DNA from 3 places in the Streptomyces sp. NPDC057253 genome. Region 2 is predicted to be linked to each of the others. Evidence: riboswitches for the same ligand, from Rfam matches in the RefSeq annotation. Region 2 holds a riboswitch; each other region holds the start of a gene.
What was found. A riboswitch is a leader RNA that binds a small molecule or an ion and turns the genes downstream of it on or off. The one in region 2 is predicted to bind cobalamin.

Region 1 (3,984 bases), on a different contig from region 2:
GCTGCTGATCGCCTTCGGCGTCCTCGCGGCCTACACGTACTCCTCGGGCCTCCGGGCCCCCGCCCTGATCGCGTTCGTGAAGGACACGCTGATCTACATCGTCATCGCGGTGGCGATCATCTACATCCCGATCAAACTGGGCGGCTTCGCCGACGTCTTCGGCGCGGCGAGCGAGAAGTACACGGCGGCCAAGGCGGGCGGACTGGTCCCCCTGGAGGCGGGCCAGTGGACGTACGCCACGCTGGCGTTGGGCTCCGCGCTCGCGCTCTTCATGTACCCGCACTCGATCACCGCGACGCTCTCCTCCCGCAGCCGTGAGGTGATCCGCCGCAACACCACGATCCTGCCGCTGTACTCACTGATGCTCGGCCTGCTGGCCCTGCTCGGCTTCATGGCGATCGCGGCCGGGGTCAAGGTCACCAACCCGCAGCTGGCGATCCCGCAGCTCTTCGAGGACATGTTCCCGGACTGGTTCGCGGGCGTGGCCTTCGCGGCCATCGGCATCGGCGCGCTGGTCCCCGCGGCCATCATGTCGATCGCGGCCGCGAACCTCTTCACCCGCAACATCTACAAGGACTTCATCAAGCCGGACGCGACCCCGGCCCAGGAGACCAAGGTCTCCAAGCTGGTCTCGCTCCTGGTGAAGGTCGGCGCGCTGGTCTTCGTCCTGACGATGGACAAGACGGTCGCCATCAACTTCCAGCTCCTGGGCGGCATCTGGATCCTCCAGACCTTCCCGGCCCTGGTCGGCGGCCTGTTCACCCGCTGGTTCCACCGCTGGGCGCTGCTCGCCGGCTGGGCGGTCGGCATGATCTACGGCACGGTCGCCGCGTACGGCGTCGCCTCCCCGACCCAGAAGCACTTCGGCGGCTCGGCGAAGGAGATCCCGGGCATCGGCGAGATCGGCTACATCGGCCTGACGGCGTTCGTCCTCAACGTCGTCGTCACGGTGGTCCTGACCTTCGTCCTGAAGGCGGCGAAGGCCCCCGACGGCATCGACGAGACCAGCCCGGAGGACTACACGGCGGACGCGGGCGACCCGGGGGTGGAGGTGGAGCTTCCGCCCGCTACCGCAGGAACCTCGCACTGACTCCTCAGGGGCGCGGGGCTGTTTCGATGTGCGGCTCCGCCGCGTGGACGCGAGCAACCCCACACACCCGGCAGCGGGCCACCGAGAGCAACCCTCCTCGGTGGCCCGCTTTCGTGCACACTCACCCGCATGACCATCCTGATCCGCCCCGCAGAACCCACCGACTACGAAACCCTCGGCGACATCACGGCAAGGGCCTACCTGAACGACGGCCTCCTCGCGTTCGGCGACGACGCCGACTGGTACTTCCAGGAACTCAAGAACGTGGCCAAGCGGGCCGCGGAAGCCGACGTCCTGGTGGCCACGGCGGACGACCGCATCCTCGGCGGAGTCACCTACGTCCCCTCCCCCGGCCCCATGGCGGAGCTGGCCCGCCCCGGAGAGGCCGAGATCCGCATGCTCGCTGTGTCCCACGAGGCCCGCGGCCAAGGCGTGGGACAAGCCCTCGTCCAGGCCTGCATCGACCGCGCGAGCGCCGCAGGCAGCCTCACCGGCCTGGTCCTGTGCACCCAGCCCACCATGCACACCGCCCACCGCCTCTACGAGCGCTTCGGCTTCACCCGAGCCCCCGAGCGCGACTGGCGGCCGGTCCCCGGCGACGACTTCACCCTCCTCACCTACCAGTTGACGCTCTGAAGTCGCCGCGACACAACATATGGGCCTGCTTCCACCACCCGGCACAAGATGTATGCTCATGCTCGCTGTCGCCGCAGGGGAATCCGGTGCGAATCCGGAACTGTCCCGCAACGGTGTACTCATGCGCGCACAAGCGCATATGAGGGTAAGTCCGAGGACCTGCCGACAGCACATCCGGCCACCGTGGCCCGGGTGTCATGACGTCCGGGCCTCGTGGAATGGGCCGGTGGACGCGACGCCGTGCGCGCTCGTGTGCTGCCCCCTGCCCTCCGCAAGGCCCCCGTGCCAGCGAGGGAGAGCCCCACGTGACCATCGCGCCAGCCGACCCGGCTTCAGCAGCGATCGAGCGGACCGAGCAGGAGAACGACGGCCCCGGTGCCGCGCTGCTGCGGACCCTGACCGAGCTGACCGCCGACCTTCCCGACGCGGACCCCGGCCGGGTCGCCGCCGCCGCGCTCCGCGGCCGGTCCGCCCGGGCCGACGAGTCGGAGTTGCGGGAGCTGGCCACCGAGGCCGCGGCCGGGCTCATCTCCGAGGACCCCGCCTACAGCAGGCTGGCCGCCCGGCTGCTGACGATCTCCATCGCCGCCGAGGCCGCCTCGCAGGGCGTCACCTCGTTCACCCGATCCGTCGCGGTCGGGCACCGCGAGGGTCTGATCGCCGACCGTACGGCCGAGTTCGTACGCATCCACGCCGACCGCCTGGACTCGCTCATCGACCCTCAGGGGGACGACCGCTTCGGCTACTTCGGCCTGCGCACCCTGCACAGCCGCTACCTGCTCCGGCACCCGATCACCCGCAAGGTCATCGAGACGCCCCAGCACTTCATGCTCCGGGTCGCCGCCGGTCTCGCCGAGGACGACACCAGGCGGGCTCTCGACGAGGTCGCCGCGCTCTACGGGCTCATGAGCCGACTCGACTACCTCCCCTCCTCCCCCACCCTCTTCAACTCCGGCACCCGGCACCCCCAGATGTCGTCCTGCTACCTCCTCGACTCCCCGATGGACGAGCTGGACTCCATCTACGACCGCTACCACCAGGTGGCCCGGCTCTCCAAGCACGCGGGCGGCATCGGCATCGCGTACTCCCGCGTCCGCAGCCGCGGTTCGCTGATCCGCGGCACCAACGGGCACTCCAACGGCATCGTCCCGTTCCTGAAGACGCTGGACGCGAGCGTGGCCGCCGTGAACCAGGGCGGCCGGCGCAAAGGTGCCGCCGCGGTCTACCTGGAGACCTGGCACTCCGACATCGAGGAGTTCCTGGAGCTCAGGGACAACACCGGTGAGGACGCCCGCCGTACGCACAACCTGAACCTCGCGCACTGGATCCCGGACGAGTTCATGCGGCGGGTGAACGCGGACGCCGAGTGGTCCCTCTTCTCGCCCGCCGATGTGCCCGAACTGGTCGACCTGTGGGGCGAGGGGTTCGACGCGGCCTACCGGAAGGCCGAGGAGCGGGGCCTCGCCCGCAAGACCATCCCCGCCCGGGACCTGTACGGCCGCATGATGCGCACCCTCGCGCAGACCGGCAACGGCTGGATGACCTTCAAGGACGCCGCCAACCGCACCGCCAACCAGACGGCCCTGCCCGGGCACACGGTCCACTCCTCCAACCTCTGCACGGAGATCCTGGAGGTCACCGACGACGGGGAGACGGCGGTCTGCAACCTGGGCTCGGTGAACCTCGGCGCGTTCGTCGACCCGGCGGCGGGCGACCTCGACTGGGAGCGGCTGGACGCCACCGTCCGCACCGCCGTCACCTTCCTGGACCGGGTCGTCGACATCAACTTCTACCCGACCGAGCAGGCCGGGCGGTCCAACGCCAAGTGGCGGCCGGTGGGCCTTGGCGCGATGGGCCTCCAGGACGTCTTCTTCAAGCTGCGGCTGCCCTTCGACTCGCCGGAGGCCAAGGCCCTCTCCACGCGGATCGCCGAGCGCATCATGCTCGCCGCCTACGAGGCCTCCGCCGACCTCGCCGAGCGCAACGGTCCGCTTCCGGCATGGGAGAAGACCCGTACCGCGCGGGGCGTGCTGCACCCCGACCACTACGACGTCACGTCGAACTGGCCCGAGCGCTGGGCCGCACTGCGTGAGCGCATCGCCACCACCGGTCTGCGCAACTCCCTGCTGCTCGCCATCGCGCCCACCGCGACCATTGCCTCGATCGCCGGGGTGTACGAGTGCATCGAGCCGCAGGTCTCCAACCTGTTCAAGCGCGAGACGCTGTCCGGGGAGTTCCTCCAGGTCAACTCGTACCTG
Region 2 (3,984 bases):
CTCGGCCTCGGCCCGCGGCGGCAGGGGGCTGGTCGCGGGGCGGGCGGCGAGGTTCTCGGTGCGGTCGACAACACGGTCCAGGACGAGACGGCCCATCTCGGCCATGTCGGCGCGGTCGGGTTCCAGGGGAAAGGGGTGCATGGGGCTACGATGCGCCGCCGACCCCGGCATCCGATGGCGCAGCGAGTGCCCGTACGGCCCTTTGGCGCACGATCGTTCTTCGATGGCACCGATATGCTGCATTTCATGCCACGCCCCCTGTACGACCGTATCGACCGGGCGATCCTGGACCACCTCCAGCGTCACGGCCGCACCCCCAACGTCGACCTCGCCGAGGCCGTACGCCTGTCCCCCTCGTCCTGTCTGCGCCGCACCAAGGCGCTGGAGGAGGACGGGGTGCTGGCCGGCTACCGGGCCGACCTGGACCGTGAGCGCCTGGGTCTCGGACTGACGGTGTTCCTGTCCCTCAAGGTCGAGCACTCGCGCACCACGGCCCAGGTGGTCGAGGAGGCGCTGAAGTCGATCGACCACGTGGTCGCCTGCCATGTGGTCTCCGGCGACGCCGACTTCTTCGTCGAACTCGCCGTGCCCGACCTGCGCACCTTCGAAAAGGTGCTCACCGACCAGATCCTGGCCATCGGTCCCGTCCGCGACGCCCGCAGCACCTTCTGCATCCGCACCGTCGTCGACCGCGGCCCGCTGCCCCTCACCTCCTGGCCCAAAAAATCGAACACATGATTGAATTCGGGCATGCGATCGTTCCCCGACGACCTCGCCCGGGCACAGCGGGAGTGGAGCGCCACGTACCGGCGGCTCGCCGACCACCCCGACCGCACCGAGCTGCGCCGACGCCTGCACCGGCTGTCGACCGAGACGTACTTCCATCCCCACTGGGAGCGGCGGCGGCCCCGCCCGGCCGAGTGGTGGGCACTCCGTGACCTCGGCCGGTCGGCCGGCTCCGAGGACCAGACCGGCCGGCTCGACCGATGACGGACCGAAGTGCGGGACCGTACACCGCGGACGATCCTGAAGACATGTCCGGCCCGATCCGAGTGATCGTCCACCCGCCCTCCCCCACGGGCGGCCGCCGCGTACGCGTGGACGGCGAGATCCTGGGCCTCGCCCACAACCTGACCGACGTGGCCGAGTTCCTCCGCCGAGCGGGCCTGGAGATCGACGCGGCGGAGGTGGCGGAGTCGACCTGGATCGACTGGCGCGGGGTGGGACCGGACCGGTGGGGGCCGGAGGAGTGAGGCGAAAGCCGCCCCGGCTGCCGGGGCGCGGTCCACGTGGGCCGGTCCGCTCGCCCACCCGGACGCCGCGTCGGCACGCACCGCCGCAATCGCCACCGCCATCACCCCGTGAGCGGGGCTCTTCAGCCCTACCAGGACCAGGACAGGGCTAGGACACCTGCTTCAGCAGCCCCCGTACCGCCTCGTCCACCACCCGGTACCGCACCACACGCCCCTCCTTCTCTCCCGCCACGACCCCGGCCGCGCGCAGCAGCCGTAGCGCCTGGGACACGGCCGGGTCGTTCATGCCCGTCGCGATCGCGAGGTCGGAGACCGCGAGCGGGCCGGTGCGGTGCAGGGCGAGGAGGAGGGAGAGGCGGTTGGGGTCGGCGAGGAGGGCGAAGCGGTCGGACCAGGTGCGCACGTCCCCCGGGTCGCCGATCGCGGCTATGGCGTCGCACACCCGGTGTCCGTCGATGGTGCGGCGATCGGCTCGGTCGGCCGGGACGAGGTGCATGGGCTCATCCTCGCAGGCGACCGTATGTGATCTTCCATACCTGCGCAGGTGCGCAGCTATGCAGGGGAGGCCGGCACCCCCTACGGTGAGCGGGCCGTGGTGCTCGGGAAGCCGGTGACGACCCCTCAAGGTCCAGACCGGCGCGGCCCTCGCCACTGTGATCGGGAAGTGTCCGTGCCGTCGAAGCCACTGGTCGTACGACTGGGAAGGCAGGCGCTGACACGCAGGACCCGTAAGCCAGGAGACCGGCCACGGCACGTCAGGAACTGATCCACGAGGTGTTGGAGCTGACCGTATGACCGAGCCTGCCCTGTCCAGGGCCACGAACCCTGCCACGGGGGCCGGTGCCGATGTCGGCGCCCCAACTGGTTTCCGCTGGCGGCGTGAGGACACCGTCAAGACCGTCGGACTGCTGGCGACGATCGCCGCCCTGCACGTCGTCGCCTTCGGCATCCTCTTCCTGCTCGTCGTCCCCGCCCACTACGAGGTCGGCACCAAGGCCTTCGGCGTCGGACTCGGCATCACCGCCTACACCCTCGGCATGCGGCACGCCTTCGACGCCGACCACATCGCCGCGATCGACAACACCACCCGCAAGCTGATGGCCGACGGCAAGCGGCCGGTGTCGGTGGGGTTCTGGTTCGCCCTCGGACACTCCAGCGTCGTCGTCCTGCTCGCCGCGCTCATCGCCGGCGGCACCCAGCTCGCCGGCAAGGTCATGAACGAGGGCTCCAGCACCCACCAGGTGCTCGGATTCCTCGGTACGACCATCTCCGGCACCTTCCTCTACCTCATCGCCGCCCTCAACCTGGTCGCCCTGATCGGCATCCTGAAGGTCTTCCGGGCGATGCGGGCGGGGTCCTACGACGAGAAGGAGCTGGAGCAGCACCTGGATTCCCGGGGCTTCATGAACCGGATCCTCGGACGCCTCACCAAGTCCGTCACCCGCCCCGGGCAGATGTTCCCGCTGGGCTTCCTGTTCGGGCTCGGCTTCGACACGGCCACCGAGGTCACGCTGATGGTGATGGCCGGGTCGGGCGCGGCCGCCGGACTGCCCTGGTACGCGATCCTGTGCCTGCCCCTCCTCTTCGCCGCCGGCATGAGCCTGTTCGACACCCTCGACGGCACCTTCATGAACTTCGCCTACCAGTGGGCCTTCTCCAACCCGGTGCGCAAGGTGTTCTACAACCTCGCCATCACCGGACTGTCCATCGCGGTCGCCTTCTTCATCGGCACGATCGAGCTCGTCGGCGTCCTGCACGACAAGTTCGCCCTCACCGACGCCCTCACCACCTGGATCGCCGAGATCGACCTCGACAACGTCGGTTACGTCATCGTCGGCCTGTTCGTGGTGGTGTGGGCGGCGGCGATCGCCTACTGGCGGCTGGCCAAGGTGGAGCAGCGGTGGGGCATCAGCAGTTCCTGAGGGACCAGATCGGGCGCCCGTTGCAGGAGTTGCTGCTGTCGCGGTAGGAGCCGGCGCCGACCCAGTTCTCGGCTTGAACGGAACCCAACCCTTTCAAACGTTTCAAGCGGAGCCCGTCCCTTCGAGCAGCGCCCGCCCCGCCGGGGTGACGGTGTGCACGACATGTCTGCCGCGGCGCACGCTCAGCAGCAGCCCGGCCCGGCGCAGCACCGCCGTGTGCTGGCTCGCGGCCGCCCCGGAGATCCCGAGCCGCCGGGCGAGCTCACCGGTCGTACGGCCGGTCTCGGCGTCCTCGAGGATCGCCGCGCGGGTCCGGCCGATGAGCGCGGCGAGGCCGGCGCCGGACACGGGGCGGCCGGGTGGCCGGACCCAGCCGAGGGCGGGCTGGATGGGGTAGACGAGGACCGGCGGCAGCTCGGGGGCGGCCACCGTGACCGGTCTGCGCAGGCAGAACAGGGAAGGCTGGAGCAGCAACCCCCTTCCACCGAGACGGAGTTCGCGCTTGACGGGATAGTCGGCCTCCAGCACCGGCGGCCGCCAGCGCAGCACGGGACCGAAGCTCGCCAGCAGCCCGTCCGTGCCGCCGTCCAGCACCTCGCGGGCCCGGACGGCCCGGTCGGCGTCCACCTGGGCCCGGATGTGCGGCCAGAACGGGGCGAGCGCGTGCCGGTGGTAGCCGTGCAGGGCGGCGCCCAGGCGGCGCAGCGCCGGGGGTTCGCCGTCGGCCAGGGCGCGGGCCTCGGACGGCAGCGGGCGGGTGCGGCGCGGGGAGGCGGCGAACGCGGTCAGGTCCCTGCGCAGCGCGGTGC
Region 3 (3,984 bases), on a different contig from region 2:
GGTGAGCGCCACGACCACGGCGACGCCGAGTTCGTAGAGGGCGCCGGGGAGGGACTTCAGGAGGCGGTGCGGGTTGGCGAGGGTGTTCGCGGCGCCCACGCAGATGAGGAGCGTGGCCAGTCTCAGGCCGTCGTAGAGGGCGAAGACGAGGGACTCCGCGGTCACCCTGCCGCCGAGCCGGATGCCCTGCGCCCAGTCGGGGAGCGGGAGTTCGGGGAGCGTGACCAGGACGTGGGTGCCGGGCACGGGGGAGCCGAGCACGACGGTGAACAGGAGGCGGACGAGGAGGACGGCGAGGGCGAGCTTGAGGAAGGCGGCGTAGGACCGGGACCAGGGGGAGGGCCGGCGGCACGTGGCCACCACGTGGGCGGAGACGGCGACGAGGAGCGCGAGGAGCAGCGGGTTGCCGGTCCGGGTGGCCGCGACACCGAGACCGAGAGCCCAGAGCCACCAGGCACCGGGGTGCAGGGACGCCGGGCGGGGGGCCGGCGGGGCAGGTCGGGTGCCGGTGTCGGGGTCAGTGCCGGTGCCGGTGCCGGGACCTGTGCCGGTGTCGGTGCCGTCCGTCGGGTGTCCGGCCTCGCTACGCATCGCGGCGGCGCCTCGCCTGCCAGGTCGCTGCGGCGGCCAGTGCCACTACGGCCGCCGCTCCCGCCCACAGGCCCAGCGACGGGCCGTCGTCGTGCTTCTTCTCGGCGGGTGCCGCCTTCTTCGACCCTGTCACCGCCTCACCGCAACCCGTCCGGGGGTACCCCGAGATCGCGCAGAGCAGGGCGTTCGTGTTGTAGCGGAGCGGCTTCGCGACCGTCGCCAGGGCCTCCGCGGTCGTCGCGTCGCGGGGCACCACCGCGCACGCGCCGCGCTGCGCCGGGGGCTGCTCACCGGAGGGCGCGTCCGCGGCCGTACCGAAGTCGATGACCAGGGCCACGCGCTTTCGGCCCTCCTGGGCCGGCGTGCGCGCGCAGATCGCCGTGAACGACGCCGACCCGCGGGGCCTGCTCGCGTCCGCCGAGTCCTCGCTCACCGCGAAGCGGAAGCCCTGGACGTCGCCGTCCGAGGGGACCGCGGTCGAGGGGCCCTGCGTGGCGTACGTCCAGGTCGTGCCGGTGCGGTCCCAGAAGGACCAGTAGCGGTAGCCGGTGGCGTGGGCCGGGCCCGCGACGGCGAGGAGCAGCCCGGCGAGGACGCCGAGGAGGGCCGCCCGGCGGATCACGGCTGCTTCCTCTTGTTGCGGGCGCTGAGGAGGAAGCCGATGCCCGCACCGGCGGCGAGGCCCGCGCCGACCATCCACCACACGGACGTACCGGAGTCGTCCTGGGACGCGCTGACCGGCGTCGGTCCGGTCGCGGTCAGCCGCTCCACCAGGTCCGTGCCGCCGAAGTCGCGCGGGTCGGTGCCGGTCGCCTCGGCGGCGAGGATCAGCTGGGCCCAGGCCGCCGGGCCGTTCTGCTCGGCCCACTTCGCGGAGTTCCGCTTCAGCCACTCCAGGGGCTTGCGCGCGGCCCCGGTACCGCCCTGCACGGCGAGTGCGACGACCGCGTCCGCCGTGTTGCCGTAGTCGGGCTGATTCTCGGCGCCGGGGAGAGCGGACTTCAGGTAGCCGTCCTTCGCGACGGCCGCGGCGAGATAGGCGGCTCCGTTGGTCGCGGCCCGCGTCCGGGTGAGGTCCGGCGCGTCGGCGCAGGTGAGCTCACCCCGGATGTCGGGCTTCGCCGTCAGCAGGTCCCTCCCCGACGCGGCGACGACCGCCGCCGCCGTCGCGTCCGCGTTGGCCCTGAGCTCGCCCTTCTTGTCCGGCTGGTAGGCGAAGGCGCCCCCGTCCGCACACGGCAGGGACAGCTTCAGCAGGGCGTCGTAAGGCGACTTCGTGCCGACGCGGACCTCCGGGACGGAGAGGTCCTGCGTGTGGAGCGCGCCGATCACCACGGACGTCGAGTTGGCGTCGCTGGCCCCGCCGGGCGCGTAGCCCCAGCCGCCGTCCTTGTTCTGGACGGACTTCAGCCAGGCCACCGCCTCGGTGACCGCGCTGTCGTGCCCGCCGACCGCGGAGAGGGCCTGGGCGGCGGCCGCGGTGCTGTTGGTGTCGACCATCAGCTTGGCGTCGCAGGCCTTGGCCGGGTTCGCGCGGAACGCCGGGAACGCCCCGTTCGCACACTGCTGTCCGGCCAGCCACTCGACGGCCGCGGCGGGAGGGTTTTCGTGGACCCGGTGCAGGGCGATCAGCGCGTAGGACTGCCGCCAGACCCCGTCGTACGTGGGGTCGCCGCTGCCGTAGAGCCCCGAGGGCAGGGACGGCTTCGGGGACGGCGATGCGGCGACGGCGGGCGTGGCCGTACCCCCGATCACGACGGCGGCGGCCAGGACCGCGGCGCTGCGGCGGACGTTCATGATCGGCGGATGCCCTTCTCCCTGCGGGGAACCGGGCAGCACGGGAGGACCCCCCCGGGCGGCTCGGCTCCGTATACCTCGACGGTGCCGCGCATCGGCCGGTTGCCGGTGCGCGCGAGCCGGTCACTGGCCGTGCGGGGCAGTCCGGCTCACCGCCTGTGGGGGCGGGTTACGGTTGCGGGTCAGCGCCGGAATTGCACCGGCTTTCCCCCGTACGGGTGTGATGACGACCCGGCTACTGTACTCGCCCGTAGGGAAGCGGCTGAGGGGCGCCTGTGCGGAGCTGCCTCCGTTGATCAGCCTGTGCGGAGCCGGAGCCGGTGTGCTCAGACCGCCACGTACGTCACCGGATCGCTCCCCGTCACCGCCTCCGCCCGCCCCAGCTTCACCAGCCGCCGCAGATGCGCCTCGGCCTCGGAGACCGCGATGTTCCGTGAGCCGTAGGGGATCTGGTCCCAGGGCCGGTTCCACTCCATGCGCTCGGCGAGCTGCCAGGGGGTGAGGGGCTCGGCGAGGAGGGAGCGCAGGTCGGTGAGGCGTTCCTCGTGGTGGGCGAGCAACTCCCGTACGCGCGCCTCGGCGTCGGTGAAGACGTGCTGGTGGGCGGGGAGGACCTCGGCGGGCGCGAGGCGGCCGATCCGCTCCAGGGAGTCGAGGTAGTCGCCCAGCGGGTCGGTCACGGTGGCGTCGTCGGGGTCCTCGTACAGGCCGATGTGCGGGGTGATCTCGGGCAGCAGATGGTCGCCGGAGAACAGACGTCCGCGGCCCGGCAGGTGAGCCGGGTGCTCCTCCTCCAGGTGCAGACAGACATGGCCGGGGGTGTGTCCCGGGGTCCAGATCGCGCGGAGTCTGCGGCCGGGGAGGTCCAGGAGCTCACCGGGGACGATCTCGCGGTCGGGCAACGCGGGCGAGAAGCCCGGGAGTTGGCGTCGGCGGGCGGTGCGCAGAGGCGCCACGTGCTCCTCCGGGGCGCCCGCCGCCTCCAACTTGGCCGTCATATAGGTGAACCAGCGCTCGGCCCGGGTCTCCCGGGTGCGCCGCACGATCGCGGAGTCCGCCGCGTGCATGGCGATCCAGGCGCCGGAGGCCTCCCGGACCTGTTCGGACAGACCGTGGTGATCGGGGTGGTGGTGGGTGATGACCACACCGTGGATCTCGCCGACGCCGGTCCCGCACGCGGTCAGTCCCTCGGCGAGGGTGTCCCAGGAGGCCGGGTCGTCCCACCCGGTGTCCACCAGCACCGGACCCCGGTCGGTCTCGACGACGTACACGAGCGTGTGGCCGAGGGGGTTGTCGGGGATGGGCACCTGAACGGACCGGACGCCGCCACCATGGTCGTACACCTGCGCCATGAGCTCCCCAATCACCGCGTTCCGGCCATCATAACTAGAACGGGTTTCGACGGTAGCCTGAGGTCACCAACAGCCGTGGCGTGCGGGCCGTGGACTCCTCCGAGTGGAACTGGTATCAGTTCCGTATCCGGTTATCTGATGGATCGTCAGCAAGCCGCCCCTGGGAGGCGTTCGCCATGGCCGAGCTCGTGGAACACGGACAGCTGTTCATCGGCGGGGAGTTGACCGACCCCCTGGGCAAGGA

Region 1: linked by a shared signal. The riboswitch ahead of ACFULQ_RS34215 (ribonucleoside-diphosphate reductase subunit alpha) and the one ahead of ACFULQ_RS38105 (HoxN/HupN/NixA family nickel/cobalt transporter) in region 2 are both predicted to bind cobalamin.
Region 3: linked by a shared signal. The riboswitch ahead of ACFULQ_RS27275 (prenyltransferase/squalene oxidase repeat-containing protein) and the one ahead of ACFULQ_RS38105 (HoxN/HupN/NixA family nickel/cobalt transporter) in region 2 are both predicted to bind cobalamin.

Annotation. Positions count from the first base shown of each region.
Region 1 is NZ_JBHUXV010000084.1:29,761-33,744, reverse strand. It holds gene mctP (monocarboxylate uptake permease MctP) at 1-1,090, shown strand, start outside; gene ACFULQ_RS34220 (GNAT family N-acetyltransferase) at 1,220-1,726, shown strand; cobalamin riboswitch at 1,772-1,908, shown strand; gene ACFULQ_RS34215 (ribonucleoside-diphosphate reductase subunit alpha) at 2,032-3,984, shown strand, end outside.
Region 2 is NZ_JBHUXV010000107.1:16,309-20,292, forward strand. It holds gene ACFULQ_RS38080 (pyridoxal phosphate-dependent decarboxylase family protein) at 1-141, opposite strand, end outside; gene ACFULQ_RS38085 (Lrp/AsnC family transcriptional regulator) at 247-738, shown strand; gene ACFULQ_RS38090 (hypothetical protein) at 751-990, shown strand; gene ACFULQ_RS38095 (hypothetical protein) at 1,035-1,253, shown strand; gene ACFULQ_RS38100 (metalloregulator ArsR/SmtB family transcription factor) at 1,402-1,749, opposite strand; cobalamin riboswitch at 1,830-2,018, shown strand; gene ACFULQ_RS38105 (HoxN/HupN/NixA family nickel/cobalt transporter) at 2,045-3,175, shown strand; gene ACFULQ_RS38110 (ArsR/SmtB family transcription factor) at 3,278-3,984, opposite strand, start outside.
Region 3 is NZ_JBHUXV010000055.1:14,181-18,164, forward strand. It holds gene ACFULQ_RS27265 (energy-coupling factor transporter transmembrane component T) at 1-591, opposite strand, end outside; gene ACFULQ_RS27270 (SCO2322 family protein) at 584-1,213, opposite strand; gene ACFULQ_RS27275 (prenyltransferase/squalene oxidase repeat-containing protein) at 1,210-2,388, opposite strand; cobalamin riboswitch at 2,509-2,638, opposite strand; gene ACFULQ_RS27280 (MBL fold metallo-hydrolase) at 2,715-3,740, opposite strand; gene ACFULQ_RS27285 (aldehyde dehydrogenase) at 3,917-3,984, shown strand, end outside.